DNA from 3 places in the Planococcus alkaliphilus genome. Region 2 is predicted to be linked to each of the others. Evidence: riboswitches for the same ligand, from Rfam matches in the RefSeq annotation. Region 2 holds a riboswitch; each other region holds the start of a gene.

Region 1 (10,595 bases), 280 kb from region 2:
AACTAAAGGAGCGGTATATGATGAAATTTTCCAGCTTAAACCGAACAGACACGTACAATAAAATGAAAAATACACCTCTTGATTTAATCGTGATCGGCGGTGGGATTACAGGTGCAGGAACAACGCTAGATGCAACAATGAGAGGCATGAAAGTGGCGGTCGTGGAAATGCAGGATTTTGCTGCAGGCACAAGCAGCCGTTCTACCAAACTCGTTCACGGTGGGCTACGCTATTTGAAGCAATTTGAAGTGAAAATGGTGGCAGAAGTAGGGAAAGAACGTGAAATCGTTTATGAAAATGGACCGCATGTAACGACTCCTGAATGGATGCTATTGCCGTTTTATAAAGGTGGAACTTTTGGGCCGCTTAGTACAAATGTTGGCTTGCGCGTCTATGACTTTTTAGCAGGCGTCAAGAAAGATGAACGCCGTAAAATGCTGTCAAAAGAAGAGACTTTGCGCCGTGAACCTTTATTGAAAAAGAAAGACATTAAAGGCGGCGGCTACTACGTAGAATACAAAACAGACGATGCTCGCCTAACGATGGAAGTCATGAAAAAAGCGGTTGAAAAAGGCGCTTTGGCTATGAACTATGCAAAAGTCTCAAGCTTCATCTACCATAACGGCAAAGTGGTCGGCATCCGTGTAGAAGACCAGGTCGATGGTAAAATCCACGAAATCTATGCGAAGAAAATCGTCAATGCAGCAGGCCCATGGGTGGATACATTGCGCGACAAAGACCATTCTAAACAAGGTAAGACATTGCAATTAACAAAAGGAATTCACTTAGTATTCGATGGCCGCCGCTTCCCGTTGAAACAAGCAATCTATTTCGATATGCCGGATGGCCGGATGGCATTCGCGATTCCGCGTGAAGGGAAAGTGTATGTCGGTACAACAGATACAGTTTACAAACAGGACATTGCTCATCCGACGATGACTACAGAAGACCGCGATTATGTCTTGAAAGCGATCGACTTCATGTTCCCGGAAGTGGGAATCCGTACGGAAGATATCGAATCAAGCTGGGCTGGATTGCGTCCGTTGATTCACGAAGAAGGCAAAGACCCTTCAGAGATTTCACGTAAAGATGAGATCTTTGTTTCAAATTCAGGATTGCTGTCGATTGCCGGCGGTAAACTGACCGGCTACCGTAAAATGGGCGAAAGCATCGTCGATATGGTAGCTGAGCAATTGGAAAAAGAGCATGGCTTGAAATTCAAAAAAGTATCCACAAAACATTTGCCGATTTCAGGCGGCGAAGTTGGAGGGTCAAAAGGGTTCGTGAAGTTCTCTGAAGATCGGGTGCGTTTAGGGGTGAGCCGCGGTCTTTCTCCGGAAGCTGCACGCAAATTGGTTCAACGCTACGGATCAAATGTTGACCAAGTCTTCAATTTCTTATTTACCGGAAACGAAGAAGCGGCTAAAGAGGGAATCGACCCAATCGCTTTCGCTATGCTGCGCTACGCTTTGGAATACGAAGCAGCCTACAAACCGATTGATTTCTTCATCCGCCGTACAGGTGCATTGTTCTTCGATATCAACTGGGTACACGCCAATAAAGCGGCTGTAAATGCTTATATGGGCAAAGTGCTTGGCTGGACTGAGGAACAGGCAACAGCTTACAATAACGAGCTGGAAGGGCTTCTATATGAAGCTGTACATCCGGTTGAAGTTGGCGGAAGCCGTTCAAGTGCTTCTTTTAAAGCCGCAGTAAACTAATAAATTCATAGATAAACCGCTCTGATCGATTAAGATCAGAGCGGTTTTTTTGCGGGTGTACTTGGTTCTTACATGAATGGGATCGACTTCTCCTGATTTTCTAGCGATTTGCTGGCATCCTTAAAAATGATATAGTGGATAAAAGCGCAAGTATTCTGAAAAGAGACAGGAGCAAGACAATGACATCCAATGAACGGTTGAAGCGAAGTTTTCTCGAGAGTGAGCATCAGTTGGCTGGCCACGGCAAGCGTGATGTGAAGGTGCTGAAAGAGGCATTTGAGGGTATTGATGGAAATGTAGAAAGCGATATTTACGGCCAAGGAACGGTTATTGAAGAGTTTCAGGAGAAGATGGCGGAGCTGCTAGGAAAAGAAAGTGCAGTATTTTTCCCGAGCGGGACAATGGCGCAGCAAATTGCCTTGCGTATCTGGTGCGACGCGGCAGGCATTCGGAAAGTAGCTTATCATCCATTGAGCCATCTGGAGATCCACGAAGAAAAAGGGCTTCAAGAATTGCATGGAATCGAGTCTGTGCTGCTCGCTGATAAGGATCGCGTCATTGAGCTAGAAGATGTCCTCCAAATGGACGAGAAAGTGGCCTGTATGCTGTTGGAGTTGCCGCAGCGTGAAATTGGCGGGCAATTGCCAAGCTACAAAACTTTGGAAGAGATTTCGGATTATTGCCGCAAGAACGAGATCAAACTGCATCTGGACGGGGCGCGGCTTCTGGAAGTGCTGCCTTATTACGGTAAAACCGCAAGTGAAGTCTGCAGCCTTTTTGACAGTGTCTATATCTCGCTCTATAAAGGAATTGGCGGCATCGCAGGAGCGATACTGGCAGGAGATAAAGAGTTCATGGCTCAGTCAAAAGTTTGGAAACGGCGCCACGGCGGCGATTTGATTTCGCTGTATCCATATATCCTTTCCGCTGACTATTATTTTGACAAGCGATCTAAAAAGATGGCGATGTATCATGAACATGCAAAAGAACTGGCCGGCTTTTTCAATAGCTGTGAAGGGATTACCACTCTGCCCGTGGAGCCTGTATCGAATATGTTCCATGTCCATTTCAGCTATGCCAATGACACGATGGAGGAGCTGCTTGCTGAGCTTCACCAGGAAACGGGAATCGGGCTTACAAGCTACCTTAAAACATTGGAAAACGGCGGCAGCTCCTATGAAGTCAGCCTAGGTGATTTGTATGAAACTTTGCCGGCAGAGAAGGTAGAAGAGCTATTTGCCAAGCTTAATGAAAAAATGAAAACTCTTAAATAGAAAGAAGCCTGTAAAAGACAGTAAGCGTCTTTTACAGGCTTTTTTCTATTTATCCAACGTACCATTTCTTGTACACCGGTTCTAAGGTATATGCCAGCATATGCTCAACGATTTCCCTTTTTTCAGGCTGTTCGATTTCGACCCAATGAATCGTGATAGGTGCCTGGATCTCTTGGGAAAATCCGTGAGGGGCATGATTTGTCTTTTTCAGTTTTGCGAAATGGCGGCGTATGCGATTGTAGATTGGTGCTCCTTTTCCGATATAAAGGATATTTTGATTGGAGTCACAGAAAATATAGATGCCTTTAGCCATTCCCATATTCAATTTAATCTTGTTCAACAACATCGTGGTCTCATCATTTAAAAGAAAAGGAACATTTTCGATGGACTTCCAATTTTCATTATCGAATGCATAGTTTTCTTTTCTCAGAAGCTCATGAATCTTTTCTTTCATCTAATAATCCCCCTTATTTGTCGGTCGTAAAATTCATTTCTATTTCATATTTTCGACTTATCTGATTATTAGTTTAACCAATAAACGATTAATAAGCGAGAGCAGAAGTAAAAGTCATATTATTCAAATATATGGAAGCGCTTTCTAATCGGAAAATTAGGCTTTTCTAAGGAATAAAATATGCTACACTTGAAACAAGTGAATAATCATGCAGAAAAAAGGTGCTGATTCGTCAGTATAACAGGGAATCCGGTGCGAATCCGGAGCTGTTTCCGCAACTGTAAGTGCGTATGAAATAAGAAAATGCCACTGTCTTAGATGAGTGATCATCCGACGGGAAGGTTCTTAGAGTAAAACGATGCACAAGCCAGGAGACCTACCTTTTTTTGAACGTATTTTTACTCTTCGGAAGATAAGGGAATCATACGGCAACTTTTACAATTTGGGCTTTATAGACGAGCCGTTTAATTGGAATGGTGCCGCCCTTTTTATGAGGGCGGCTTTTTGCTGTTTATCTGAAGTGCGATGCGGAAGATTACCACTGAGTAAAGCAGGAGAAGAGGTGATATGAATGAAAAAAGAAATGCGCTATATTTGCTATCCATTCATGCGGGAGTCCGCATCTACAGTGGATTTTGAAATTCGCACCGATTCACTGACGACGCGCATTGGTGAAGCCATTTCGTTGACTGGAGACATTCCGGAAGTAGAGCGGGATCTTCGTTATTTACAGCCGATGGCCTATCATTTGAATGGTTCGGTGCGTGGCAAAATAGCAATTGACCAAGAAGACCTTGAAAAACTGAGCAGTTTATACGATTTTTACGTGGCAGAGGTGGAAGACAGTATCGGAAATTTTGTCTTGCCGCAAGGGAGTCAGGCTGCCTGTAGCTTGCATGTGTGCCGAAGCGAAGCGAAAAAATCAGTTAGGGCATTGCATAAAGTGAGTTTGGAGCGGGAAGTTCCCGAGATTTTATTTGATTATGCGCAATTGCTCGCTAACGTCTTATTTGTCATGGCAGTTTATACCAATCGCAAACACGGGGTGGAAGAGATTCCGTTCATCAGCAAATCCTATCCAACGAGACCGAAAAAGAAAGATGAGGAAAAGATAAAATGAAAAAATCCTATTTATTGAGTGGAACGCTTGCACTCGCTGTATTTCTCGGAGCCTGCCAAAGTGAGGAAAGTGCGGAAACAACTAATACTGCAGACAATGCAAACCCGGAAACGGAAGTGGCTGAGTCTTACGCAGTGACAGATGATTTAGGCAATGAAGTGAAGTTGGAAGAAATTCCGGAAACCGTCGTTTCGCTTATTCCGAGCAATACGGAAATCCTTTATGCATTAGAAGAAGGAGACAAATTAATCGGTGCCACAGATTTTGATAACTACCCGGAGGAAGCTTTGGAAGTTGAGCGGGTTTCTGATTCTGTGAAATTCAATGCAGAACGCATCATCCAATTGGATCCGGATATTGTCCTCGCTTATTCGACTGGCGGACCGACCGGGCTTGAGGTTTTAGAAGAAGCGGATATTCCGGTATTCGTCATCGAATCCGCCGCTTCGTTTGAAGATGTATATGGCGACATCGAACAAATCGCGCAAGTAATGGGAGTGGAAGAAAAAGGCGAAGAACTGATTGCTTCCATTCAAGGAGAAATTAAAGACGTCCAAGACAAGCTCGCTGAAGTTGAGCAAAAGAAAAAAGCTTACATCGAAATCAGCCCGTTGCCTGAAATCTATACAACTGGCGATAAGACCTTCCAACAGGAAATTTTGAATCACGCTCAAGTGGAAAATGTTTTTGCAGATTTGGAAGGCTGGCCGCAACTTTCTGAAGAAGAAGTGGTGAACCGGAACCCAGAACTGATTTTTACAACGGTATCCTATGTGGAGAACGCTGTAGATGAAATCAAAGCCCGCGATAGCTGGTCGGAAATTGCGGCTGTCCAAAATGAGCAAGTCTTCTTGTTGGATTCAGATATCACCTCACGTCCGGGGCCAAGAATCGGAGAAGCCGTGAAACTTGTAGCCGAAACCGCTTATCCAGATTTATTGAAATAAGTTCATTAAAACCACTGTCCGAAAAAAGGGCGGTGGTTTTTAAATTGATTAAATTTTCAGATAACTGGTATAATTTATAGCAAGCCATTGCTTAATTAGGAGAGGGAAGAGGGGGAAGCATGATTAAAGTGACTGTAGCTATTCCCATATACAACGACGAACAATTTATTGAACGCTGCATTGCCAGCATCCTGAATCAGACATTAGACCAGCAATTTCTGGAAATTATTTGTATAGACGATGGTTCTACTGACCAAAGCGGCGCCATCCTGGATCGCTACGAGAAAGAATTCCCGAATATTCACGTAGAGCATCAGATGAACTCAGGCTCTCCGAGCGGTCCGCGGAATAAAGCGATTGAACTAGCGAATGGCCAGTATATTTACTTTGTGGATGCAGATGATTTTTTAGGGGAAGAAGCGCTGGAACGAATGGTGGTGGTAGGAGAAAAATACGATAGTGATATTGTTGTCGGAAAATACAAAGGGGTGAATCGAGGCGTCCCGGAAGCGATTTTTTCAAAAAATCCGGAGTTTTTCTCATTTTACGGATCCAACGCGTTAACGACTATCAGCTCATTGAAGATGTTCAAAGTTTCTTTGCTTCATGAACACCAGATCCGTTTTTTTGAAGAAACCAATATTGGCGAGGACCATACGTTTACGGTCCCTGCTTATATCTGTTCGAATGGCATAGCCATCGTAAAAGACTATGACTGTTATTATGCGACCCGCAATCCAGATGCCATTAAAGTCCAATTGACAAAGCAGGAAAGGCCATTTTCGAAAGTCTTCCGTTTTATTCAGGCAGCGCTTCAAGCGATCGTTTCGCTTAACGTGGAAGAAAGCAAAATCAATCGCGGGCTTCAGCAGTATTGGGACCGGCTAATGAATTTCGAAATCATGTATGAAGTGAATAAAAAACTGGATTACTCCAGAAAAAAACAACATCTCGCCAGTTTAGCGCCTTTATTGAAAGATTATGGACCAGGCGAAAGCTTTCAATTCTTCACGCCTATCCAAAAAGTGAAATTCCGCTTATTGGAGCATGGGGAAGCAAATGAGTTAATGGATTATCTCGACAGCGAGAAAAAGCAGGAAGATCTGCAAGTTTACCGAGGAGAATTATACCCGGCCACGGATGCCGCTTTTAAAATAGCGATTGACGAGCGAATCAGTTTTACACATGTCAATAAATATACGGCTTGTGTCATCAATGCTTATATTAAAGGGCAGAACTTCATCATTGAAGGGCATCAATACCATAGCCGCTTTTTACCCGAGAATCCTTTTTTGACGGTGCTGATGAGCAGGCGCGATACGGAAGAAGTCTACCGGATTCCAGCAAAACTCGGACTAGCAGAGAAGAGCTCAGGATCGCCTTTGTTGACAGTGCCGGAAGGAAAAGAAAAACACGGCTATTTCCATGCCATACTCGATTTGTCATTTGTACGGGAAATTGAAGAACCGCATTATTTTGATTTTTCATTGGTCAGCGATTACGAGGGGTACAAAGTCCAGACGCGTCTAATGGCGGATGCCCGCTATTTTGAAGATTCGTTCGGTTTGTTCGGAACAGCTAAAATTGGCTATTTTGATGTTAAGCCCTATCGCACAAAGCATGGGAATTTCTCGGCAATTTTTAAAGAACCCGATAAAATCTCAGACAAGCTTTCGGTTGAGGAAGCGGTTTTTTATCAGAACGGCGATGAAGTGCGCATTTGTGTGCATGTCCACTCGAAATACGATGGATTTTTAGATGAGGTGGAGCAGGTCTTTTTAGCTGTTGGCGAATGGTCCATCTCCGGCACCGGGCTGACCACTCAATATAAAAATGGCGATTATTTCTTCTGCATGGACATTTATTTAAGCAAGCACGAAAGGCGCAAACTGGCAAATAGTTATGTAGCGTTTGTAGTGAATGATGTGGCATTGAAAATGCCGGATATTAAATGGGCAAGATAACGAAAAGAACGGGTAATCCAATGAGTCGCCTCACTGGATTACCCGTTCCATTAAGCCCGTTTGAAAAATTTGCTGAAGGGGCTGGCGGGCCGTGGTTCTTTTAAAAGAGACAGCCAGTTTTCGAGGAATTGTTCGTCGCTGAAACGGTCTGCGGGCCGGACATCAGGAAACTCCCTCTCTACGGCTTTTGCCATCGCTTCAGATAAAGCATAGATATCGTCAGGTGGGACCAAGAGGCCGTTTTGTCCGGAAACAATCAAGTCGCTCGGCCCGTATTTGATGTCATAAGCGACCACTGGGCAGCCATTATTTAAGCTTTCGATCATCACTAATCCGAAGCCTTCAAAACGGCTCGTTAGAAAAGAAGCTTTTGCTTGTGCAAATATTTTTTCTGGAGTGGCGGTTTTCCCCATCAATTTTACTTGTTCTTGAAGCCCGGCGTCATTAATTTGCTGCTGCAGCTGTTCTTTATAATCGCCGTCCCCGTATATTTCTATTGGGTATGCACGCAACACATCCCGCTTTAGGCGATAAGCTTCAATCAAATGGTGGACCTGTTTTTGTTCATCCAAACGCCCGATAAACACCAGCTTATTTTCTCTTTTTGAAGAGAAGCCCAAGTTTTTCAGTTCAACGGAATGGGGGATAACTTTTACTTTTTGAGTATCCGGTACGACTTCAGCTAAATCCGCCTGTTGTTTGTTCGTTAAGACCACAATTTCGTCTAGATCATCCAAATGTTCAAGTGCGTAGCGGTAGGACGATTTCACGTCGGCCACATCATTGCTGTTCAAATGTGAGTTGTGGAAAAGCAGGATTTTTTTAACTTTTGGCACTTCCATTTCCAGTAAAGGGCGATCCAAAAAGCGGGCATCGCAAATGACGGTGGAATGCTTCTCAATCATTTGTTCAAAACAATGGCGAATCCATTCTTTTTCCGTTTTGAATTCAAATGCCTCTCCTTCTTGGAAAAGATAGATGCGTATCAGTTTTTGTTCTGCCGTTCCGTTATAAGTTTTATTCAGATAGGCTTTTCCGGATTCATCTAAGAAAATCTCTTCTAAGATATAGGTTGTCCCTTGTTTGTAGATGATTTCCTTATGGCAGAGTCCGGCAAGATTATACTCTTTCCGTATTTTTCGGATGCGGTGGTGGGGATCCATGATATCGATGAATTTCAAGCGATTACCTGGACTTTCATAATTTTTGTATAAAACATATTTTCCATTATCGAAAAAGCGGTAAACCTTGTTTATTTCCAGTTCATAGCGAGTTAATCCTTTTTCTTCAGGCGGGTGTTCAATTTCTGGCACTTCATAGGTTCTTTTTGATAGGAAGTCATAGATATTCATTAATTTCACTTGCTTAGGGATATAGCCGTTTTTGTAATAAAGCCGGTAGACGCCTTTGTAATTCGGATTATAATTGGTTGAAATAATGGCGATCGGAAGCTGCCCTTGTTCGCTGAGCAAGCGAGTTCTTTTCAATAATGCTTTTGTACGCCCTGCAAATTCAGCAGGCAAGGTTGAAGTCACCACATAATGCATACAAACATCCTCCTTGGTCAAAGTAAATCGTCTGGTCCGTATACTTTCTTGATCTTCTCTTTCTCGATTTGATGGGATTAACTATAAGGTGGAGTGTTTCTGGGATGAATAGGGCAAATGAGGATTCAAATCATTTATTACCGTAGTAGCAATGATAATCTTTTTTTCCTTCCATGTCATTAAATTCTAATTATTTTACTTGTTCTTACGAGTTGTTCCAAGCAAAAGTTTGAAGAGACGCTTTTCAGGTATAGTAAGAACAAAGCGTTTCAAAGGATGGAGGATTAGGATGGAGACGATACTTGCAGTTTGCATCGGATTGGCTTTAAGTGCCACTACAGGTTTCCGGGTTTTTACGCCCCTATTGATTACCGGCATATTCGTGCGGGCTGATTGGATATCGCTTTCAGAAGGGTTTAGTTGGATCGGAAGTACTCCGGCACTGATCGCATTTGCCGTAGCGACGGTTCTGGAAGTGTCGGTCAATTACATTCCGGCCGTCGGCTCATTCATGAAAGTATTGGAGACGCCTCTCGCAGCACTTGCAGGAATTTTATTGACGGCATCATTTATCGGGGATATGAGTCCATTTTTGGAATGGAGCATCGCCATTATTGGAGGCGGGGGCATTGCCAGCGCTTCACATGCTGCAGTGGCATCCGTCAAAGGAGCAAGTGAAACTGTGCTGATGAGTCCGGTGGTAGCGGGAATTGAAGATGCAACGGCGACAACTGTACCAATTTTGATATTTATCATGCCTATTTTAGCGATTGTCTTCTTGATTGTGCTTGCCGTCATCTTCCTGAAACTTTATCGCCGCTTCTTTTCAAGGCCAAGAGCTGCTTAGCCGGGTTTAAAGCCTGGCTAAGAAGGAAATACTTTCTATTGTGCGAAGAAAAGCAACTAGAGAAACAGGAAGTGGACAACATGAAGAAGTTTAAAGTGTTTTTAGGTATATCCGTGGCGTTGAATCTTGCCTTTATCGGAATTGCGGGATTTATCCTTGCCAAACAAGGTGGAATCGGTTTCATCAAAGAACAATGGGATTCACTGGCTTCGGATCAAAAATTTCCGGATTATTATCTGCAGAAAAAAGCGATTTTTGAATCTCTGGATACGGAGGCGCCGGATAAAATTTTTCTAGGTGACAGCATCACCGACCATGGAGAATTTCAGGAGTACTATCCAAAAGAGATCGTATTGAACAGAGGAATCGCAGAAGATACCTCAACAGGCGTCTTGAACCGGATCACTGAAGTCGTGGATCGAAACCCGGAAGAAGTATACATAATGATCGGCATTAATGATATAGGGGCAGATGCAAGTTCAGCCGCTTATGAAAAGAATATGCGCAAAATCATCGAATCGTTTAATCTGTCAAAAACCCGCCTCGTACTGCAATCGATTTTGCCGATTAACAACAAAGAATTCAATAATGAATTGTCCAATGAGACAGTCGATGAATTCAATCAAATTCTTGAAAGTTTGGCTAGCGAATATGAGATTGATTATGTTGATTTACAACCGGAATTTGAAGAAGCAAATGGGCAGTTGGAAAAGGAAATCAC
Region 2 (10,595 bases):
TTCTTTGCCGCACAGCTGGTTTGGCTTATGACCCGAGGGGCTGGCCGTTGGAGTCTGGACAATAAGAAAAGCGTAGCCGCCTCGACAGCCGCGACAAGCGCTGGAAGTCAGAGCGGGAATGGCGTTCTTCAGCCATTGCTGATATGACTGAAGCGACCTCGAGCGGCTAGGCGGCGAAGCTGGACAATAAGAAAAGCGGAAACGGCCGTGTAGCCGTGACAAGCTTAAGGCGGATTGCCGAAGCGGCGCTTTTTGCCGCACAGGCGAGACGACTTAAGACCTCGAGGGGCTGGCCGTTGGAGCTAGACAATAAGAAAAGCGGAAACGGCCGTGTAGCCGTGACAAGCTTAAGACGGATTGCCGAAGCGGCGCTTTTTGCCGCACAGGCGAGACGACTTAAGACCTCGAGGGGCTGGCCGTTGGAGCTAGACAATAAGAAAAGTGGAAACGGCCTGGAAATCTCCAGGCCGTTTTTTATTTCGGCAACTTTTCGGACGGCGGAATGCAGATTCTTGGTGAATGATCATAAAATGGCGAAAGTCGCTCATAAAAACACAAAACTCGCTCGTAAGACCTGCAAAATAGAATCTTTCAAAAAGAAACGGTAAGATGAGAGAGAAAATATTGAAAGAGGTGCTGACGATGGAATTATATAAGTGGACTGGACCGCGCGACCAGGGGGTATCGATCCTTGCGTCCTCGCCGAATTCGCGATTGATTTATTTGGTGGACGGCGAAGAGGCAACGGTATTGTTTGAAGCGGAAGATGGCACATCGGCGCAAGGGTTTGAAGCATTTCAGATCTTGAACGCAGTCGGTGATATCAATGACGGCTTTTATGCGGTCTTCAACAACATTCCGGTAACTGAGGAAGGACGCGAGCTGTTTGAAGCGCGCTTTCAAAATCGCGCCGGCAAAGTGGAAGAAGAGCCGGGGTTTGCGGCGATCCGGGTACTTCGACCGCTAAATTCGGATACGTATATCATTTTGACTTTGTGGAAAGATGAAGAATCGTTTACAAACTGGCAGCAGTCCCAAGCCTATAGCCATGCCCACGCGAAACGCGGCACAGCAGAAGGCATTGATAAGCGCCCGAATGTTTTTCCGCGCCCTTCTTTCGTTAAAACGTATACGCGATAAATGGCTCCAAGTGGCGCGCAGCATGGCTGTGCGCCATTTTTTTATGCGGTGCCGCGAGCTATCCCAAACTTAATTGAAAAACCAGTGCAAAACAGGCTATAATATAAAGGTTATCAATCGACAGGAAGGCGGAAGCATTTTGAAGAAATTCGTGAAAATCAAACTGATAACTAAAATCCGCCAACCGGATGTTGAAGAGCAAGTGTTGGAAATGCGGTCGGAAGGCACAATGACGGTTAAAAATAACCGGCTTTATTTGCAATATGAAGAGCAGCTTGAAGAGCTCAGCATCCGAACCACAGTGAAGATCAGCGATGATGAAGCAGTAATCATGAGAAGCGGAGGCTTGCAGATGCGCCTGCCGTTTTTATTACATAAAGAGCAAACGGGGAATTTAACGAACGAACAGGGGTCTTTTATGCTGACGACGAAAGCGCACGAATTGTCAGCAAGCGATACGCGTTTCAAAGTTCGATACGATCTGGCAATGGGCTCGTCCCATGTCGGGGAATACGAAATGGAAATACAATTTACGGAGGGTAAATCATGAATGCAGTAGAAAAAGTTCAACAGGCCATCAAATTGGCCATCAGTGAAGCGGTTCAAAAAGCCGAATTAACAACCGAACCAATGGAAATCCATTTAGAATCTCCAAAAGACAAAGCGAATGGTGATTATGCAACGAATATCGCCATGCAATTGACGCGCATCGCTAAAAAAGCACCGCGTGCGATTGCGGAAGCGATTGTGGAAAACCTGGATAAAGAATCAGCGAATATTGAAAAAGTGGAAATTGCAGGACCCGGCTTTATCAATATCACGATTAAGAAAGACTATTTACTGGATGTCGTCAAAACCGTATTGGAGCAGAAGGAAGATTACGGCCGCACCAATTCCGGCGCAGGCGAACGCATTCAAGTCGAGTTCGTTTCAGCAAACCCGACTGGCGACTTGCATCTTGGCCATGCCCGCGGTTCATCTGTCGGCGATTCGCTTTGCAATGTACTGGACCTTGCAGGCTATGACGTTTCACGTGAATATTACATCAACGATGCCGGAAACCAAATCAACAATTTGGCGCTTTCGATCGAAGCCCGTTATTTTGAGGCATTAGGAAAAGGCGACAGCATGCCGGAAGACGGCTATCGCGGACAAGACATCAAAGATATCGCGGAAGATCTTGTAAAAGAACACGGCGATAAATTTGTTGCGATGACGCACGAAGAGCGTTTTGAAGCTTTCCGCAAACACGGCTTGAAAGTGGAATTGGCGAAGCTTCAGAAAGACCTTGCGGATTTCCGCGTGGAATTCGATGTGTGGTATCCGGAATCATCCCTTTATGAAAATGGCAAAATCGATAAAGCATTAGCAAAACTTCGCGAAAATGGCCATGTCTATGAAGAAGACGGTGCTACATGGTTCCGTTCAACGGCATTCGGAGACGATAAAGACCGCGTATTGATCAAGAACGACGGATCTTACACGTATTTGACTCCAGATATCGCTTACCATGAAGATAAATTGCAGCGTGGATTTGATAAATTGATCAATATTTGGGGCGCTGACCACCATGGCTATATTCCGCGTATGAAAGCGGCAATCGAAGCGCTTGGCTACGACCGCGACACGTTGGAAGTGAACATCGTGCAGATGGTCCAGCTTTACAAAGACGGCGAGAAGATGAAGATGAGCAAACGTACCGGCAAAGCGGTAACTATGCGTGAATTGGTTGAGCTGGTCGGCTTAGACGCAGTCCGTTACTTCTTCGCGATGCGCTCAGGCGATTCGCATATGGACTTCGATTTGGATTTGGCCGTTTCCCAGTCCAACGAAAATCCGGTTTACTATTCGCAATATGCACATGCCCGCATCTGTTCGATTGTGCGCCAGGCAGAAGAGCAAGGTTTCACAGCTTCAACTGACCATCTGGAATTATTGTCATCAGAAAAAGAAGTGGATGTCTTGAAGAAAATCGGCGATTTCCCGAAAGTGGTTGCCGATGCCGCAAAGCTGCGTGCACCGCACCGCATCACGACGTACATCCAAGATCTTGCTTCGAACTTCCACAGCTTCTATAATGCCAATAAAGTATTGGATGTGACGAATGAAGATTTGACGCGTGCACGTCTGGCATTAATTACAGCAGTTAGAACGACGATTGCGAATGCGTTAAAAGTGATCGGCGTTTCTGCACCGGATAAAATGTAAACTTTCTGTTTTTAAACTGAATATGTATAATGAAAATGAATCAATTGAATAGTTGAAATCATAAAGGTGCCTATGTGTAACAGCATAAGTTAAAAGGGAAGCCGGTTCGAATCCGGCGCGGTCCCGCCACTGTAAGTGTGAGCAATCTGTTGATGCCACTGGAGCAAGACTCCGGGAAGGAACAGAAAGCGCCGAGCACGAGCCAGGAGACCTGCCTTTATGAAACGCCCCATAAGCCTGCGAGGACCGGCTGGATGCATAGTTTTATTATGCCGTCCTTTCATCCCTCCGCAGTTTTATGCGGAGGGATTTTTTATTTCGAACGCAATAATACCAACAAGAGAAAAGGGGATACAGCAATGAAGAAGTTTTGGAAGTTTGGAATGAGTGCGGGTATGGCGGCTTTGCTGCTGGCAGGCTGCGGGGAAGAGGCGGCACCGGCAGAAGAACAGGACATAGAAACACCGGCAGAACCGCCCAAAGAGGTGGTAGAAGTTGAATTCCCGGTGACTTTGACGGATGCTGTCGGCGAAGAAGTGGTGATTGAAGAAGAGCCGGATGCGATTGTCTCGATGGTGCCTTCTAATACGGAAATCGCTTATGAACTGGGATTGAGTGAAAAAATGGTCGGGGTTTCCGATTTTGATAATTATCCGGAAGAAGCGGCAAGCGTTGAGAAAATTGGCGGACAGGAATTCAATGTGGAAAAAATCATCAGCCTGCAGCCCGATATCGTATTAGCGCATGAATCGAATTTAGGAATCGGAGACGCGGGGTTGCAGCAGCTTCGAGATGCTGGCCTAGATGTATTTGTAGTTGAAGAAGCGGCCACTTTCGATGAAGTTTTTGAAACGATGACCATCATCGGCCAAGCGACCGGCACCATGGAAGAAGCGGATGCGCAAATTTCAGAGATGGAAGCGCAATTGGACGAAATCGAAGAAATGTCTGCAGAAGTAAAAGAACCGAAAAAAGTATTTGTCGAAGTGGGAAGTACGCCGGAAATCTATACGACCGGAACGGACACGTTCATAGACGAAATGCTGTCAACGATCAATGCTGAAAACATCGCCGGCGATCAGGAAGGATGGGTCAGCATGGATCCGGAAGCGATCGTCAGCAGCAATCCGGACGTAATTGTTACTACTGAAGGAGCATACGTACCAAATGCGGTCGAGCTCATCATGGGACGCAATGGTTTTGCTGAAATCACGGCAGTACAAGACGAGGCGGTTTATAACCTCGACTCGGACAAATTGACACGCCAAGGCCCACGAGTGATAGAAGGATTGCTGGAGCTTGCACGAGCAGTATATCCAGAGGTATACGGTGAATAAAAACCTGATCGCCTACACGATATCCCTCATTTTATTGGCGGGAGCTGTAGTGTTGGGTGTAACGGTCGGCACGGTAACGATTTCGCCGCGGGTGCTATGGAATCCATCTTCGGATGAAACAGCAGCTAATATCCTTTGGAATATTCGGATGCCGCGTGTGGTTTTGGCAGGCCTTGTCGGAGCGGCGCTGGCCATTGCGGGGGCAGCTTTTCAAGGGCTGTTGAAAAATCCATTGGCCGATCCTTACACGTTAGGAGTGTCTTCCGGCGCCTCAGTAGGTGCCGTAACGACGCTCTTTTTCGGCATTACCATTCCTTTTTTAGGAATTTTCACCTTACCGGTCATCAGTATGGCGGGCGCGCTGGCCACGATGTTGGCTGTCATGGCATTTGCCAAATTAGTGGACCGTTCGATGAAGATGGAAACGGTGATTTTGACTGGAATCATTTTCAGCTCTTTTCTCGGCTCGGTCATTTCTCTGATGATTGCTTTGACGGGGGAAGAGCTGCGCCAGATTATCGGCTGGCTTCTTGGTTCAGTTTCCATGCGCGGTTGGCCTTATGTGCAGATGGCGCTGCCGTTTCTCTTAATCGGATCGTTTCTGTTATGGCTGAACCGCAGAGAGTTGAACGCCATGCTATTTGGGGAAGAACGGGCACAGCATCTCGGCGTCAATATCAAAAGGAGCAAAATGATGATTTTGGTCAGCGGTTCGGTTCTGACTGGTGCAGCCGTTGCCGTTTCCGGAACGATTGGATTTGTCGGGCTCGTGGTTCCGCATATGGTTCGCTTGCTGTGGGGATCGGACCATCGCCATGTGCTGCCGCTGTCCTTTATCAACGGAGCCGCATTGCTGATCGTCTGTGACTTAGTTTCACGTACGATCATTTCGCCGACGGAACTTCCGATTGGCGTGATCACAGCCTTTATCGGTGCACCGGTCTTTGCTTTTATCTTTTTCCGCCAACGCAAAGGAGTGGCATAATATGTTGAAAATAAACAACTTAAGCGGCGGATATGGGGATCGGAATATTGTCCAGAACGTCTCTTTTTCCGTAGCGAAAGGAACCATGCTCGGCATTTTAGGTCCGAACGGCAGCGGCAAATCGACCTTAATGAAGTTGATCAGCGGGGTATTGCCGGCAACTGCCGGGACAGTCGAAATCGGCGGCAAAGAAATTGGCGCATTCCAAGCAAAAGAATTAGCGAGAGAGATGGCTGTTTTGCCGCAGCTTCACGCCCATGCTTTTGCCCATACGGTCCGTGAAACGATTTCGCTTGGCCGCTACCCGCATCAAAGCGGCTGGTTTTCTTCCTGGTCAGCGGAAGATGAAAGCGAAGTGCAAGAAGCGATGCGCCTGATGAATATCGGCCAGTATGAAAAGACGCAAATTGACCAGCTGTCAGGCGGAGAACAACAGCGTGTTTTTGTGGCGCAAGCTCTAGCCCAAAATGCCCGCGTTCTATTATTAGACGAACCAACCAATCATTTGGACATTAACCACCAAAAGGAATTATTAGACACGATTAAAAAACAGGCAATCGAAAAAAATCTGACAATCGTTTCGATTTTCCATGACATCAATATTGCCTCCATGTATTGCGACCAGCTCTTGCTATTGGATCAAGGGCAGATTGTCCGCATGGGCGAACCGCACGAAGTTGTGCGGGAACAAGATATCGAAGCGGTTTACCATACACGCGTCAGCAATCATCCCCATCCAGAGCTTCCAAAGCCGCAGATTACTTTACTGCCTGGGGTGGAACGCAAAACAGCCGCTGTTAAAATAGCAGCAGCCGATTTTCTGGTTTCTCCTGAAATGGTCGTCTACCAAAGTGAAATGCCTTTGAAAACCGTTTCTTCCGCGGTGATTAATGCGGGAGCGGGCTGGTTCCGTACCTTTATCAACCGCCACGTGGATATGGATTATAATATCGACGACAGTGTCCAGGAAATGACCGGTTTCATTGAGAGCAAAGGCTATAAGCCGACAGAAACAGTCGGGATGATGACGGCTGTCCGAACAGAACATGCGGTTGTGAAAGAATATCAGGGAGATTTCGGATCGGTTGTCATTGCCGTGACTGCAGGTGTCGGAAATGCCGTCGATGTCTCAAGGGCGGTTGACCGGGAAATTGGCGTCGGCACCATCAATACGTGGATTATGGTCAATGGCCATTTATCGGATGAAGCGTTTATCCAGGCGATGATAACAGCGACAGAAGCCAAGACGAAAGCGCTTCATCAAGAAGAGGTAAAAGATCCATTGACGGGCACGATCGCTACCGGAACATCTACAGACAGCTGCCTCGTCTCTGCTACTCAGCAAGGCGAATACTTGCCTTATGCCGGGCCGATTACGGAACTGGGCAAATTGATCGGTACGGGTGTATTTGAATGTACGTTGGAAGCGCTTGAATCCTACCGGCAGGCGAAACGGCAATGACGGCGCATGTCTTAGCCATTGCCCTTGGTATTTTAATCGACCGAATCATCGGAGATCCCGAGAATTGGCCGCATCCGGTTCGCTGGATCGGATCGCTCATTATGAAGCTGACTCGAAAGTTGAACCGTGCGCCACATGCGTTTCGCAATGGTTTCTTGCTAGTCGCTTTAATGGCTGGCGGTGCTTTTGCGATTGCTTATCTGATCGTCAGCTTAGCTTATGAAGTGCACGGAATAGTGGGCTTCTTTGTTGAAGCTGTATTGATCGCGGTAGGACTCGCACAAAAAAGCTTGAAGGAGGCAGCAGAAGAAGTGCATCAGCCGCTTTTGCGGAAGGACTTTTCAAAAGCACGCGAAAAGCTATCCTGGATTGTCGGTCGGGATACCAGGCACTTGAACGAAAGCGAAATCACAAGAGGCGTAGTCGAAACCGTTTCCGAAAATACAAGCGATGGCGTCACGGCTCCTTTGTTTTGGGCGTTCTTGCTGGGTGCACCCGGGCTGTGGATGTATAAAGCGGTCAATACGTGCGACTCGATGGTCGGTTATCAAAACGAGCAGTTTAGCCGATTCGGCTATGCTTCTGCCAAATTGGACGATGTGCTGAATTTTATCCCGAGCCGGATTACGGGAGCGATTATTCTATTGTCTACGCGAAATAAAAGAGGGCTCACCTTACGTCAGCGTTTTGCTGAATGGCTGATCGATGCTCCGAAACATCCAAGTCCGAATAGTGGCTGGCTAGAAGCTGCGACTGCCATCCAGCTTGGCATCGAACTAGGCGGCATCAATACTTACAAAGGGGTCCAATCCGTTCGTGCGCGAATGGGGACGCCAATTTTTAAACTGGAAGCACATCATATTAAAGAAACAGTGGCGCATATGCATCTAGCTGTCTTTTGGTTTTACATTTTATTTGCAGGAGGAGCGATGATTTTTGAAATTGCCTGACCATGGAGCAAATCCACACCGGCTTTACCAGCAATTGAATATCGAATGTCCGGAGCGGATTTTGGATTTCAGTGAAAATGTCCATCCATTTGGTCCGCCAGAATTCATCCGGAACTCTTGGCATTCCATGCATGGATTGATTGAACGTTATCCGGATCCGGAAGGTGAACCTTTTCGGAGCGCCGCTGCCAGTTTCCATGGGGTTTCAACTGAACAAGTGATTACAGGAAACGGTGCTGCTGAAATTTTTACATGGTTAGCACGCCGGTATCAGAAAAAGAAAGTGGTGCTTATTGAACCGGCTTTTTCCGAATACCGAAAAACACTGGAAGCGGAAGAAGCCCAAATCATAAGCGTCCAATTGACGGAGGAAAATGACTGGCAGCTTGATATCGAATTATTGGCATCTTCTCTTGCTGGCTGTGCCGCTGTCTATATCTGCAACCCGCATAACCCGACAGGCCTTCTGATTAAACAGCCGCAGATGGAATCTATTGCTGAAGCATGCAAGAAGGCGGGATGTGAATTGGTGATCGATGAAGCCTTCATCGATTTTGCGGGAGAAGCTTTTTCATTTATTCCGCGCCAATCGTCTTACCCTAAAACCATCGTCGTCCGGTCGATGACAAAAATGTACGCGATTGCCGGACTCCGGCTCGGTTATGCAATTGGCACCCCGGAAATCATGCAGGCGCTAAAACAAGGAGCGGCGCATTGGAATGTCAACGCCATTTCCGCTCAAATCGGAGCCGAATGTTTTAAGGAACAGATTTACAGGGAGCGAGTAATTGCTTCGGCGAATGAAGAACGGGAGCGCATGGCAGCCTTTTTAAAAGGCGTTCAATGCAAGGTGAGTGCATCCGCAGTAAATTTCTTATCTTTCAAACTGCCGGAAGAAAAAGATTCCTGCCGGTTTTTCATCGATTTTCTTGAGCAAGGCTTTGTTCTTCGGCATACCAAATCGTTCCGGGGAATGGATGGCGAATGGTTTCGCATCGGCATGAAGACACCTGCGCAAATGGATCAATTGCAGGAGGCGATCGGCAGATGGCTAATGGACAATTGATCTTTGTGAGCGGAGGTGTCCGCAGCGGGAAAAGTGCGTGGGCTGAACGGAGAATTCAAGGGTCAGCTGGGACTCGCAAAGTTTATTTGGCGAGCGGGCAAGCGCATGACCCGGAAATGGTGCAGCGAATTCATCGCCACCAGGAGGACCGGAAAGAACAAGATTGGATCACCATCGAACAGCCTTTGCATTTGGAAAAGGCGCTTCCATTTATAGAAGACGGCGACGCGGTCTTATGGGATTGCGCCACCACCTGGCTCGCCAATGAATTATACGAAGGCTGGGAAAAAGGGGCTTCGTGTGCCGGACAGCCAGGATGTATGGAGCAAAAATGGGCCAATTTGAAGAACACGATCCACAGTTTGCAGTGCCGGACAAAACTGCTGGTTATTGTCTCGAATGAAGTGTTGGATGATTTCGTCCGGGACGATACGTATCAGCGCTGGCTCGGGAGAATCCATATTTGGATCGCTGCACAAGCAGACGAAGCTTATGAAATGGAAAATGGCATGGCCCAAAAAAGGAAGTGATGAAAAGATGCGCCATGTAGTGAATGGAATTGCACTGGCTTTTCAGTTTTTCTCTGCCATTCCGGTTAAAAAGGAATTGCCGATGGAGAGAAAAGACATCACCGCAATGTATGCGGCTCTGCCTTTTCTGGGATTGTTTTTTGGCAGTGCAGCAGCAATTACGGCGCTCGTATTCAGGGATTTCACAGAACTCAGCTCATTAATTGCCGCATTCTTCATCACGGTTCTCTTCGTTATTTTAACAGGCGGCTTGCATTTGGACGGTTTGGCGGATGTCGGAGATGCCTATTTCTCTTATCGGGACCGGAAAAAGCGGCTTGAAATCATGGCCGACCCCCGTATCGGTGCATTCGGGACGATGGTGCTGCTATTTGCAGTAATCGGGAAAATCCTTATTATTTCGGAAATTATTTACCAGGTTTCACTCATTGCAGTTTTATTCCTCCCATTCCTGTCCCGAACGGGTCTTCTGCTGCTGTTCAATACGCTTGGCAGTGCAAAAGAAGAGGGCCTTGCATTCTTTTTTCAGAATAAAGCGAATAAAAAAAGTTTGCTTGCAGCATCGGCCCTATATTTAGCAATCGCATTAAGCGGGATGGTCATCTTGCTTGGCTGGAAAATAGCTATTGCTTTATCTCTCGCCTTTGCCATTTCTTTAGGGCTTTACCGGAATTGGTGCAAGCGCCATTTCGGAGGGGCGACGGGAGACTTGTTTGGAGCTTATATAGAAGGGACGGAATGGCTATTATGGGCAATTCTTTTATTCTTCATCTGATCCGGCATGCACCGACCGCAGGAAACCAGGCGAAACAATATATCGGCTGGACTGATGAAGCGGTGTTGCCGTTTAAAGCAGAACCCAATTCTTCGCAGACATCCGTTTGGGGAAGTGATCTGAAAAGATGCAAGCAAACGGC
Region 3 (10,595 bases), 540 kb from region 2:
CATCAATGTGCCATTGCTTGTAATGCCGATCAGGAAGTCCGCTGCGTTCTGCGGAAGACGGTCGTATGTAATCAAGAATCCTAAAATGGATGATGTTGAAATGATCAAGAGAATGGATGCATTATCGGTAACCGATTGCTCGATGGATTCGATAAAGTTCTTCCAGTTCAATTCTTTGTAAACGAAGAAGCCGATTACAAGTGCATAGACTACGGCAAAAGCGCCTGCTTCTGAAGCAGTGAAAATACCGAAACGAATTCCCACGACTAAAATGACCGGGAATAATAACGCCCAAATACTGTCTTTGAAAGAAACAGCCACTTCCTTGAATGTGGCTCGTTTGATATTTTCATCTTGATCATATCCGCGTTTTTTAGCGACGAGGTATGAAACTAGCATCAATACGATCATCATGAGAATACCGGGAATGATTCCCGCTAAAAAGAGCTTGCCGATAGACACTTGGCCAACGTATCCGTAGAGGATCAAACCGATACTCGGCGGGATTGTTGCGGTGATCAATGAGCTGATTGCAATAACTGCAGCCGAATAGCCGCCTGAATAGCCCCTAGCAATCATTTGATGCCCTAAGATCCGGCTTTGCATGGCTGCATCCGCATTGGCAGATCCAGAAACACCGCCCATGATCGTACTAAGTACGATGGAAACATGCGCCAAGCTTCCGACTAAATGTCCAGTTAACGCATTGGAAAAACGGATCAGCCGTTTTGTGATTCCAGAAGAGTTCATCAAGTTTCCGGCTAAAATGAAGAAAGGCACCGCCAGCAATGGAAATGACTGCGTCCCCGCTACCATTCGCTGTGTTGTAATTTCAACCGGCAAATTCGGTTCCAAGATAAAGAATGACAAACTTGCAATACCGATGGCAAAAGCCACAGGCATATTCAAAAAGAGCAAAACGAAAAATATAACAGCGACAAGTAACATGGTTTCCACCTCTTATTCTGAATGACTGTAAAAATTGAACGAAGGAAATCGCTCTTTGCTTTAGGCTTTTCCCGAAGAAAAGCCATCGGCCGAATTGAATTCGGCCAATAACTTCAAAGCAGTTTAGCGGACTATCCGTAACGTTTATTCAATTTATACAGATGTTGTTTTTAAAACGTTGATTTTCTGTGCCACTTTAAAAATCAGGGTGATCAACATTAAGATGCTTCCAATCGGCACAGCCATTGTGATAAAGGAATAACTTAGTGGAAGGTTACTGATTAAGCGCACTGAGTTTTCGATGCTTAACTGGATTCCAAAATTGATCAGGAAAACCAGGAAGGCCATAATCAATACGTTAATAATGATTTCTAGCACAGCCTTTGTTTTCGGCTTCAGCTTTTTAACGAAAAAATCCACTCCAATGTGGCGATCTTCCCGGAGACAGCGATTGGCACCTAAAAAAATGACCCAAACAAATAAGAATTGAGCAAACTCCACAGACCATGAGAGGGGGAATCCCACCCATCTCATGATTGAGGCGATAAAGACAAACGCTACAACACCGATCATCAATAAATTAGTAATAAAATTCTCGAATTTTGCATAGCCGCCAGCTACTTTTTTTATCATTTTCATCACTCACTTATTTTCCTAGGATTTTATTGATTTCTTCACGAAGTTCTGTGTATCCGTCGAATTTTTCATAAACTGTGTTGGTTGCTTCCTTAAATGGCTCGATGTCCACTTCATTGACTTCTACGCCTGCGTCAATCATCTTCTGCTCGAATTCATCAAGCATGCCGATCGTATTTTCTGAAGCTTCTTCTCCCGCTTTGAACGATTCTTCAATGACGATGTCCTGATATTCTTCCGGCAGGCCATTCATCCAGTCAGCCCCTGCTACAATGCCCGTCAGCAATTGGAAGTGGCTCGTTTTCGTAATGTATTTAACGACTTCTTGAAGATTCGCCCCGTAAGTGGCCGGATGCTGCGCTTCCGCTCCATCAATAACTCCTTGTTGGATCCCCGGATAAACTTCTGAGAAGGCCATGCCTGAAGGGCTTGCTCCCATTGCAGAAATGGTTTCTGTCCAGATTTCCGCTCCCGGTGTACGCAATTTCAAGCCTTTAAGATCGGCCGGCTTTTCAATTTTCTTATTCGTCAACAGGTGGCGGTCGCCTTGGTACCAGTTGAACGAAAGCACTTTCAGGTTATGGTTTTGTGCAAGTTCTTCTTCCCAGCCTTTGAATAGATCCGATTGGACAATTTTGCTCGCTTCATCGTAGCTGTCCGCTACGTAAGGAGCAGCCAAAATGCCCATTTCAGGCTCCATTTCAGCAAGACGCCCAGCATCTACGATAACTGCCACGTTCGTGCCCACTTTTGCTTGTTCCAGGATATCTTTGTCATCCCCAAGCGAACCGTTGCCGAAAATTTCGATATTCACTTTATCGTCCGTCTTTTCAGCTACGCTGTCTTTCCACTCCACCAATCCTTCATAAATCGGATCTGTTTCAGCTAAAGCGGTCCCGACTTTCAGTGTATAGACTTTGTCGTCCCCTTCGGCAGCGCTTTCACCGCCGCAAGCCCCTAGTAATAAAGCTGAAGAAATCATTAATGCTGACATAATACTGCGTTTTTTCATCCGTAAATCCCCCTTGGTTTTATTGGATAGCAAAATTTTAAATCCGCTCATTTAAAGCGCTTACATTTGGTCCCAAAAGCTTATTGCTTAAAATATTGCTGGTATTCGCTTTTCAGTTTTTCCTGCTCGAAAAGAAGCTTTTTCAAATGTTCCTCCATGGCTTTTTCTCCCAGGTCGGCATTTTTTTCTTTAATGGCAGTAAAGATCTTTTCGTGCTGCGATAGGATCAATTCCCAATTATAGTTGGCTGCCAAGCTCAGCATCCGAATCCGGTTCAAGTGGGCGTTCATCTGTTGGATCAAGGCCCAAATCCGCTCTTTTCCGCTTCCTTCGGCAATGATTTTATGAAATTCTTCATCCAGTTCAAAAAGCCGGGTAAAGTTTTTTTCAGCCACGCATTTCTTTTGCAATTGCAGATTGGCTTCCAAGTCCTTCAACTTTTCTTCCGGGAAATCTTCACAGGCCACTCGTACAGTAGCTCTTTCCAAATGTTCTCTGATAAAGCGTGCTTCTTCGACATGATATAAATCGATTAAAGCGATTTTCGTGCCGCGCTGCGGGAAAACTTCCAGTAATTCTTCCTGCGCTAATTTAACAAATGCTTCCCGAACTGGCGTCCTGCTTACTTGCAGCAAATCCGAAATTTCTTTTTCAGAAATTTGTTGGCCAGGTTCGATAGCCAATGAAATGATATTTTCTCTCAATATTTCATAAACGTAGTCTTTAGTAGAAAAACTTTTGATTTTCTTAGTTGAATCGATGTTCAGCACTTAATCCCTCCTTTGCTTGGATTTCATGTTACCACATTAGCATACTTGTATGGTAGTATTTTTTCAAATTATTTTTCAATTCAGTTTCAATGACTTTTCCGATAATTTCACTCGGATTAACTAAAAACAGACCCCTTAAATTTAAGGGATCTGTTCTCATACTACATTCTCATGTATTTTCTGTTTTTAATTCTATATGCTTTTTCAATGCACTTTCAATGAATTTTTCACAGCGGATTTTATCTATTTCTTGCGGCTGCAACTCGATTTTCAAGGTAGCCGCTAAAGCGGTCTGGACAAATAGCATATCCCGAAACCGGTTTACAGCTCCGCAGAATTCTGCGAAAAAACTGTCGCCGGTGCCAAAAACTGCCGTTACGAGATGCTTCCGCTCCAAGGTTTCAAAGGCATGGAACAAGCTGTACAGCTCTTTTGGAATCTCGCCGTTTCCCCAAGTATAGGTGCCTACTAAGACAATATCGCAACGTAAGAGTTCAGTTAAAGGGAAATCGTTGATGGCCCAAAGCTCCGTTTCTAAACCATTCGCCTGGCAGATTTCCGCGAGCATTTCTGCGCTTGCTTTTGTATTGCCGGTAATGGACGCATAGACGATGGCGATTTTCGGCTTATAATTCGTCGAATCCATTGGACTGCGACACTTTCGAGTAAGTCCGGGATTTTTGTTCAAAAAAGTCGGATTTCGTGTCATTCATCATGTCATCACCGAATACTTGTATCCACGGCATCGGATTGCTGCGTTCTTCGTAAAGATTATCGAGCCCGAGCTGCCGCAGGCGCTTGTTCGCCAAATATTCCACGTAGCCTTCGAACTCCTGAAGGTCGAGCCCTTCAATGCCTTCTAGAATATAGTGAGCCCATTCCTTTTCCAGCTGAACTGCTTTGTCGATTGCTTCATAGACATAAGCAATATTTTCATCTGTGTTCAATTCCGGATTTTCCGTCAATAGGATCCGGATGAATTGGGCGATGAAATAAGCGTGCTGCATTTCATCGCGCTGGATGTAGCTGATCATCGTACTGGTCTTCAGCATTTTCTGCTGGCGCGCCAAATGATAGAAGAAAGCAAAGCCGGCGTAGAAATAAATCCCTTCCAAGTTGATGGAGTTGACGCTTAGCTTGAACAAGTTCTGGGCAGTCGGATTTTGCCGGAATTCCTCGTAAGCATCCAGGATCAGTTCGTTGCGCTTACGGACAATCGGATCGCTTTTGGCTTGATTAAAGCGTTCATTTTGTTCGCTCACTGCCACCAATGAGCTGAGGATATAAGAATAGGATTCCGTATGGACTGCTTCCTGTTGGGCAATAACAGCGAATATCGCTTTGAAGCTCGAGTCGGTCACGTAGTCCATCACCTGGCTCATCGTCGGCGTCTGCAGGCTGTCGAGTGATGCTAATTGGGTATTCAACCGCAAGAATACATCCTGTTCGGTTGCAGTTAAGCTGTCCCATTGTTTGATGTCATCCTGCATATTGATTTCCTGGGCTTTCCAGAAATTCGATAGCAGTGTCTGGTAAAGATCATACATTTGTGGGTAGGCAATGTCGTTCCAGTTCAATAAACCGGAAGATTGCCCGTTCAAAATGCCTGTCGACTTGTTTGGATGTTCCGGATTGAGCAGCTTAATTTTGGATAAAGGTGCATGTATGGACATATTTGTTCCTCCTTAGCTTTGGCAAGCTTCGCATTCTTCAATTTCCGCCTGCGAGGTGCTGCGCACATAATAAGTCGTTTTTAACCCCTGTGCCCAAGCTTCGACATGCATTTCCAGCAAATCTTTTGCTTTGATCGTATGCGGAACATACAAATTGAAACTGATGCCTTGGTCGATATGGCGCTGGCGTGCCGCGTTCTGGCGGATGCTCCATTTCTGGTCCAGGACATGGCGGGCTCGGCGGTAGTAATCGTACGTATTGTGGTTCAAGTCAGGTGCTGTCACTTTGAATTTGAAGTTTTTCTTTTCCTCTGCATACTCGACTGCGTACAATGGATCGATGCCGTCCGTTGAACCGCCGATTTTTGCTGTTGACGAGTTCGGCGCGACTGCCATCATCCAGCCGTTGCGAACGCCGTTCTCAGTGATTTCTTTTTGCAGACCGGTCCAGCGGCCGCTTGTGTATTGTTTGCGTTTAAAATACTCCCCTGTCTGCCATTCCGAGCCGCTGAACTCGCGGTAAGCACCTTTTTCCTTGGCAAGTTCCATGGAAGAGCGGATCGTATGGTAGGCAATTTCTTCATATAACTTATCAGCGAACGTTACGGCTTCTTCTGATTCCCAGTGGATGCCTTCAAGTGCGAGCAAATGGTGCCATCCGAAAGTTCCTAATCCAACAGCACGGAATTTTTTATTCGTCGCATCCGCCTGCCCGACAGAAATCGTATTCAAGTCGATGACATTATCGAGCATGCGCATCTGAATCGGAATGAGACGCTCCAGCACTTCCGCTTTCACCGCACGCGGCAAATTGATCGACGACAAGTTGCAGACAACGAAGTCGCCCGGTTTCCGGATCATGACCAGGTTGCCGTCTTCGTCGGTGTACTCTTTCATGATAGTTGTCGCTGACATGTTCTGCGCAATTTCGGTACACAAATTACTGCAGTAAATCGACGTTCGCCCTTTTCCACGCATATGTTTGTTCGGATTTTGCCGGTTCACTTCGTCGCGGTAGAACATATAGGGTGTCCCGGTTTCCAGCTGCGATACCATGATGCGCGCCATGATATCCATCGCCCGGTAAGTTTTTCGCGGCAATAGCGGATTCGCTGCCGCTTCCTCGTATTTTTCAGTAAAATGCTTTACATCGTTTTCATCATAAAAATCCTCAAGTCCAAGTGCCGTCCCGTGTTCATCTTTCCAGCCCATAACGCTTTTAATTTGATGCGGGCAGAAGGTATGCCACTCGCCAATGCTCCGGCCGTTGTCATCTTTTTCATTCAACTTTTCCATAAATAAATCAGGTATCGAAACTCCCGTGAAAATATCGTGCGCTTTCCGACGCTCATCGCCGTTGTTCGTTTTCAAATCCAGGAAACCGTTCATAATATCTTTATGGAAGACGTCCAAGTAAATAGCGACCGCACCCTGGCGCTGTCCAAGCTGATCCACACTGACTGCTGTGTCGTTGACAAGGCGGATCCACGGAATGACTCCGGATGAGTTGCCTTTGAATTTTTTAATGTCCGATCCGAGCGCGCGGACTTTGCCGTAGTAAATGCCGATGCCGCCTCCGTCTTTGCTTAGGCGGGCAATATCCCAGTTATTTAAGTAAATGCCGTCGAGCGAATCGTCGACCGTGTCGATAAAGCAGGAAGACAGCTGCCCGAAGCTCTTGCCGGCATTGGATAAGGTCGGTGTTGCCACCGTCATATAAAGGTTGCTCATCGCCCAATAAGCTTCTTTTACCAGATCTAGCCGTTTTTCTCGTGGTTCATTTTGCATCAAAGTCATCGCGATGACCAAGAAGCGCTCCTGCGGCAATTCGTGGATATTTCCTTCATAATCCTTCGCCACATAGCGGTCTGCCAATAAAAACAGGCCGATATAATTGAACAGCAAGTCCCGCTCAGCATCGATTTCCTTGCCCAGCTCCTTGATTTCTTCCTCGGAATAACTTTCCATCAAGTCGCTCGAATAGATGCCGACTTCACTTAAATTCTTCACCAACTTATAAAAGTCGCCGTATTTATCTTGTGCCGGATAGTTCCGGTTCTTTGCAGCTTTTTCATACAATTCTTCTAAATACAGTTCAGCCGCTACAAATGTCCAATCCGGTTCTGCCATGGAAATCCGGTTGAGTGCATATATAAGCGATTGTTCGGCTTTTGCTTCATGTCCAAGTGTTTCCAGTTTCGCGAGAAGAGGTGCAACATCCAAGTTATAAATTTTTTCCGCCCGGTGGATGGCTTTTTCAACTGTGTCTTTTTCCGAATAAACGATGGGATTCATCTCAAACCAGCTCCTTTGCAAATTCATTGATTTTCATGCGCTGCTGCTTCCGATCTTGTGCGCTTTTGAATAATTGTTTTTCTTTTTCGCTCTCCGGCACCACTGCCGGCACCGGCGTCGGTTTGCCTTTATCATCCACAGCCACCATCGTCAAAATCGCAGTTGTTGTCAAGGTTTTTTCAGTTGTTTCAATGTTTTGGCATTCCGCTTTTACGTAGACCTCCATCGAAGTCCGGCCTGTGGAAATTACAACCCCTTCCAAAAGAAGGACATTTCCGACTGTAGCGGAAGATAAAAAGTTGACCGTATCGATCGAAGCGGTCACTACTGCTTTTCCGCTATGTTTCATGGCGGTAATTGCCGCAATTTCATCAATATAGGCCAGTACCGTTCCGCCGAATATCGTTCCCATATGATTTGTGTCGGGCGGCAGCACGAGTCTTGTTTGCACCGTCCGTGAAATGCTTGCCGAAATCTGTTTTTCCAATGCAGCTCAATCCTCCATTACTTGTTTTAAAGACAAAAAACCCGCCTTCTCTGAGAGAAGACGGGTATATAAACGCAAATAATCCAACGGAAAACAGCAGAAATCCACTGTTCCTTGCAGAGTACCTTCGTTATACCTCCCAGCTCCCGGAGAAGATCATAAACTTATAACGAGGCAGGTCTCCTGGCTTGTGCTTCCACCTACACTACGGCCTTCCCATCCATTGGACAGTGGTTTTCCATAGTTCGTCAGCACTTACAGTTGCGGGTACAGCTCCGATTTTCACGGATTCCCTATTAAGCCTTTTCAGGCACCATCATTATCGGCGACACTATATATAGTGTTCAAAAATAAATCTAAACACTAATTATTGTATTTATTTACTATAATCCAGCTATCTGGATTTTACAAGCCCTTACAGGTAAATCACAAAAATCAAGGCCGCAAGTACGATTCGATAAATCGCAAATGGCACCAATTTGATTTTATCAATCAATTTCAAGAAGAATTTAACAACAACTAAAGCTACCACAAAAGCACTGATGAATCCGACCACAAAGAATGGAAGAGCGTCCACCGTAATGTACTGCCAGTTTTTCAATAACGACAAGCCGCTTGCTCCAAGCATGATCGGCACTGCCATAATAAAGGTGAAATCCGCTGCTGATTTATGGCTCATTTTCAAAAGAACCCCGCCGGCAATAGTCGAGCCTGAACGGGAGAAACCTGGCCATAAACCAAGACATTGGAAAAGCCCCATGCCAAGCGCTTGTTTGTAAGTCATCTGGTCAACCGTATCGATATGCGGTTTCTTTTTAGTAAAGTAATCCGCGATTAGCATAAGCACTGCACCCAGCACTAAACCGATAATAACGGTCTCAACCGAAAAGAGGTATTCATCTATGTAATCTTCGAAGGCCAAACCGAGCACTCCGGCCGGGATTAACCCGACAATTACTTTCGTCAAACTCAAACGCTGCTTTTTCTCAGCTGTTTTGCTTCGATTTATGCCAAGCAAGTCTTTAAAACGATCTCTAAAGATGATCACTACCGCTAAAATCGATCCCAACTGAATGACAACTTTAAATGTATTCGCCACCGGCTCACTGAACAGCTCTTTTGAATTTAGCCAGATGTCATCAACGATGATCATATGCCCTGTTGAAGAAACTGGCGCAAACTCTGTTAAACCTTCCACAATTCCCAGTACAATCGCAACAAAAATTTCCCACAAACCCATTCTGTTCTTTCTCCTTAAAATCGTTCATATCGTCCGATTCGTTTTATTTTATCTAATTTCTCTTCCATGTCGTGAGCAGCTAAAAAAGAAGTCTTTTTCATTTAACTCGACACTGGCCTTTAAAGTCAAGCTGCTCTGAATCCTTAACTCACTTGTTTCGGTAATTTCCTATTGAAAGATGCAGAAACTCTATTTATCATACACCTTTTTCCTTTTCTTGTTGCATTTAATCCTTAAAATCCTTTCAAATGCATAAGCAGTCAGCTTCGATACATTTTTTCGAAATAATTAATTTCTGAATCCTTTTTCTTTTTGTTTCATGAACAAAAGACTTTCATTAATTAATAATGGTGGTATGATAATTAATTGTGATTTCAATATATCAATAGCCTTAGATTAGCAGTTTACTATCAAAAGTGGAGATGTACGATGAAACAAATTACAGGATATTCCTTTCACTATGGCTGGGTGATTATCGCGCTTGCTGCGCTGTCCCAGTTTTTTTCTGGTCCCGGACAAACTTATTCCAACTCGATTTTCATTGATTATTACATAGACGAATTTGGATGGAGCCGTTCAACGGTTTCCGGCATCTATTCAGCGGCCACTTTGGCTTCCGGATTTCTGCTGTTCTTTATCGGCCGTTTGATCGACCGCAATGGCTCCCGCAAAATGGCCGTCATTGTTTCCTTGGCACTTGCAGCTGCCTGTATGTTCAATAGTTTTGTCACCAGCCTTGTCATGCTCTTTATCGGTTTCTTTTTCATCCGCTTATTGGGCCAAGGATCGATGGCGCTGATTTCAAGCTCCTTGATCCCTCAATGGTTTGTGAAAAAAAGAGGCCGAGCCATCAGCATCGCAGCAATCGGCGGTTTGGTCAGTTCGGCCGCATTTCCGCTGCTGAACGTGTGGCTGATCGGTTCTTTTGGTTGGCGCGCTTCTTGGCTGATCCTCGGCGCTATCATCATTATCTGCTTTACCCCGCTGGCCTTTTTCCTGATTCAGAACAAACCGGAAGACATGGGCTTGCTGCCTGATAATGGAGACGCCAAAAAACAAGGAAAGATGCAGAAGACTGTGGAAGAAATCAGCTGGACGGTGAAAGAAGCCTCCAAAACAAAAGCGTTTTGGCTTTTGCTGTTTTGTGCAGCCATTCCGGGCATTGTTAATACCGGCCTTACTTTTCATTTAGTTTCGATTTTCCAAGAAAAAGAATTGTCTCTTGAAACAGCTGCCAGCGTTTTGAGTATCACTGCTTTGATCGGTTTGCCTGTGACTTTTTTGACGGGCATGCTGCTTGAAAAAGTGAAAGTGCAATATATGCTGGCCTTGCTGTTTTTCGGAGAAATCGTTTCTCTGCTGCTGCTTCAAAACGCCAGTACCTTAGCAATGGCCATTGTGTTCGGGCTTATCTGGGGAGTCAGCATGGGCGTTGAACGCATTGTCATGGCTGTCGTCTGGCCGAATTATTTCGGGCGCAAGCACATTGGCAGCATCAGCGGCATTTCAATGGCGATGATCGTGACCGGCTCAG

Evidence for each region. A riboswitch is a leader RNA that binds a small molecule or an ion and turns the genes downstream of it on or off. The one in region 2 is predicted to bind cobalamin.
Region 1: linked by a shared signal. The riboswitch ahead of AC2EXB_RS14140 (hypothetical protein) and the one ahead of AC2EXB_RS15350 (ABC transporter substrate-binding protein) in region 2 are both predicted to bind cobalamin.
Region 3: linked by a shared signal. The riboswitch ahead of AC2EXB_RS18220 (acyl-CoA thioesterase) and the one ahead of AC2EXB_RS15350 (ABC transporter substrate-binding protein) in region 2 are both predicted to bind cobalamin.

Annotation. Positions count from the first base shown of each region.
Region 1 is NZ_CM168060.1:2,656,527-2,667,121, reverse strand. It holds gene AC2EXB_RS14155 (glycerol-3-phosphate dehydrogenase/oxidase) at 21-1,721, shown strand; gene AC2EXB_RS14150 (threonine aldolase family protein) at 1,901-2,995, shown strand; gene AC2EXB_RS14145 (GIY-YIG nuclease family protein) at 3,045-3,449, opposite strand; cobalamin riboswitch at 3,651-3,847, shown strand; gene AC2EXB_RS14140 (hypothetical protein) at 4,021-4,569, shown strand; gene AC2EXB_RS14135 (ABC transporter substrate-binding protein) at 4,566-5,516, shown strand; gene AC2EXB_RS14130 (glycosyltransferase family 2 protein) at 5,636-7,480, shown strand; gene AC2EXB_RS14125 (glycosyltransferase) at 7,531-9,027, opposite strand; gene AC2EXB_RS14120 (DUF4126 domain-containing protein) at 9,317-9,874, shown strand; gene AC2EXB_RS14115 (GDSL-type esterase/lipase family protein) at 9,955-10,595, shown strand, end outside.
Region 2 is NZ_CM168060.1:2,937,174-2,947,768, reverse strand. It holds gene AC2EXB_RS15370 (hypothetical protein) at 297-608, shown strand; gene AC2EXB_RS15365 (antibiotic biosynthesis monooxygenase family protein) at 643-1,140, shown strand; gene AC2EXB_RS15360 (YwiB family protein) at 1,280-1,690, shown strand; gene argS (arginine--tRNA ligase) at 1,687-3,348, shown strand; cobalamin riboswitch at 3,396-3,581, shown strand; gene AC2EXB_RS15350 (ABC transporter substrate-binding protein) at 3,708-4,685, shown strand; gene AC2EXB_RS15345 (FecCD family ABC transporter permease) at 4,693-5,670, shown strand; gene AC2EXB_RS15340 (adenosylcobinamide amidohydrolase) at 5,672-7,132, shown strand; gene cbiB (adenosylcobinamide-phosphate synthase CbiB) at 7,129-8,082, shown strand; gene cobD (threonine-phosphate decarboxylase CobD) at 8,069-9,148, shown strand; gene AC2EXB_RS15325 (bifunctional adenosylcobinamide kinase/adenosylcobinamide-phosphate guanylyltransferase) at 9,130-9,678, shown strand; gene cobS (adenosylcobinamide-GDP ribazoletransferase) at 9,641-10,453, shown strand; gene AC2EXB_RS15315 (histidine phosphatase family protein) at 10,417-10,595, shown strand, end outside.
Region 3 is NZ_CM168060.1:3,480,350-3,490,944, forward strand. It holds gene AC2EXB_RS18185 (TRAP transporter large permease) at 1-948, opposite strand, end outside; gene AC2EXB_RS18190 (TRAP transporter small permease) at 1,102-1,587, opposite strand; gene AC2EXB_RS18195 (C4-dicarboxylate TRAP transporter substrate-binding protein) at 1,595-2,596, opposite strand; gene AC2EXB_RS18200 (GntR family transcriptional regulator) at 2,677-3,366, opposite strand; gene AC2EXB_RS18205 (flavodoxin domain-containing protein) at 3,536-4,012, opposite strand; gene AC2EXB_RS18210 (ribonucleotide-diphosphate reductase subunit beta) at 3,993-5,039, opposite strand; gene AC2EXB_RS18215 (ribonucleoside-diphosphate reductase subunit alpha) at 5,052-7,334, opposite strand; gene AC2EXB_RS18220 (acyl-CoA thioesterase) at 7,336-7,821, opposite strand; cobalamin riboswitch at 7,978-8,155, opposite strand; gene AC2EXB_RS18225 (undecaprenyl-diphosphate phosphatase) at 8,237-9,061, opposite strand; gene AC2EXB_RS18230 (MFS transporter) at 9,491-10,595, shown strand, end outside.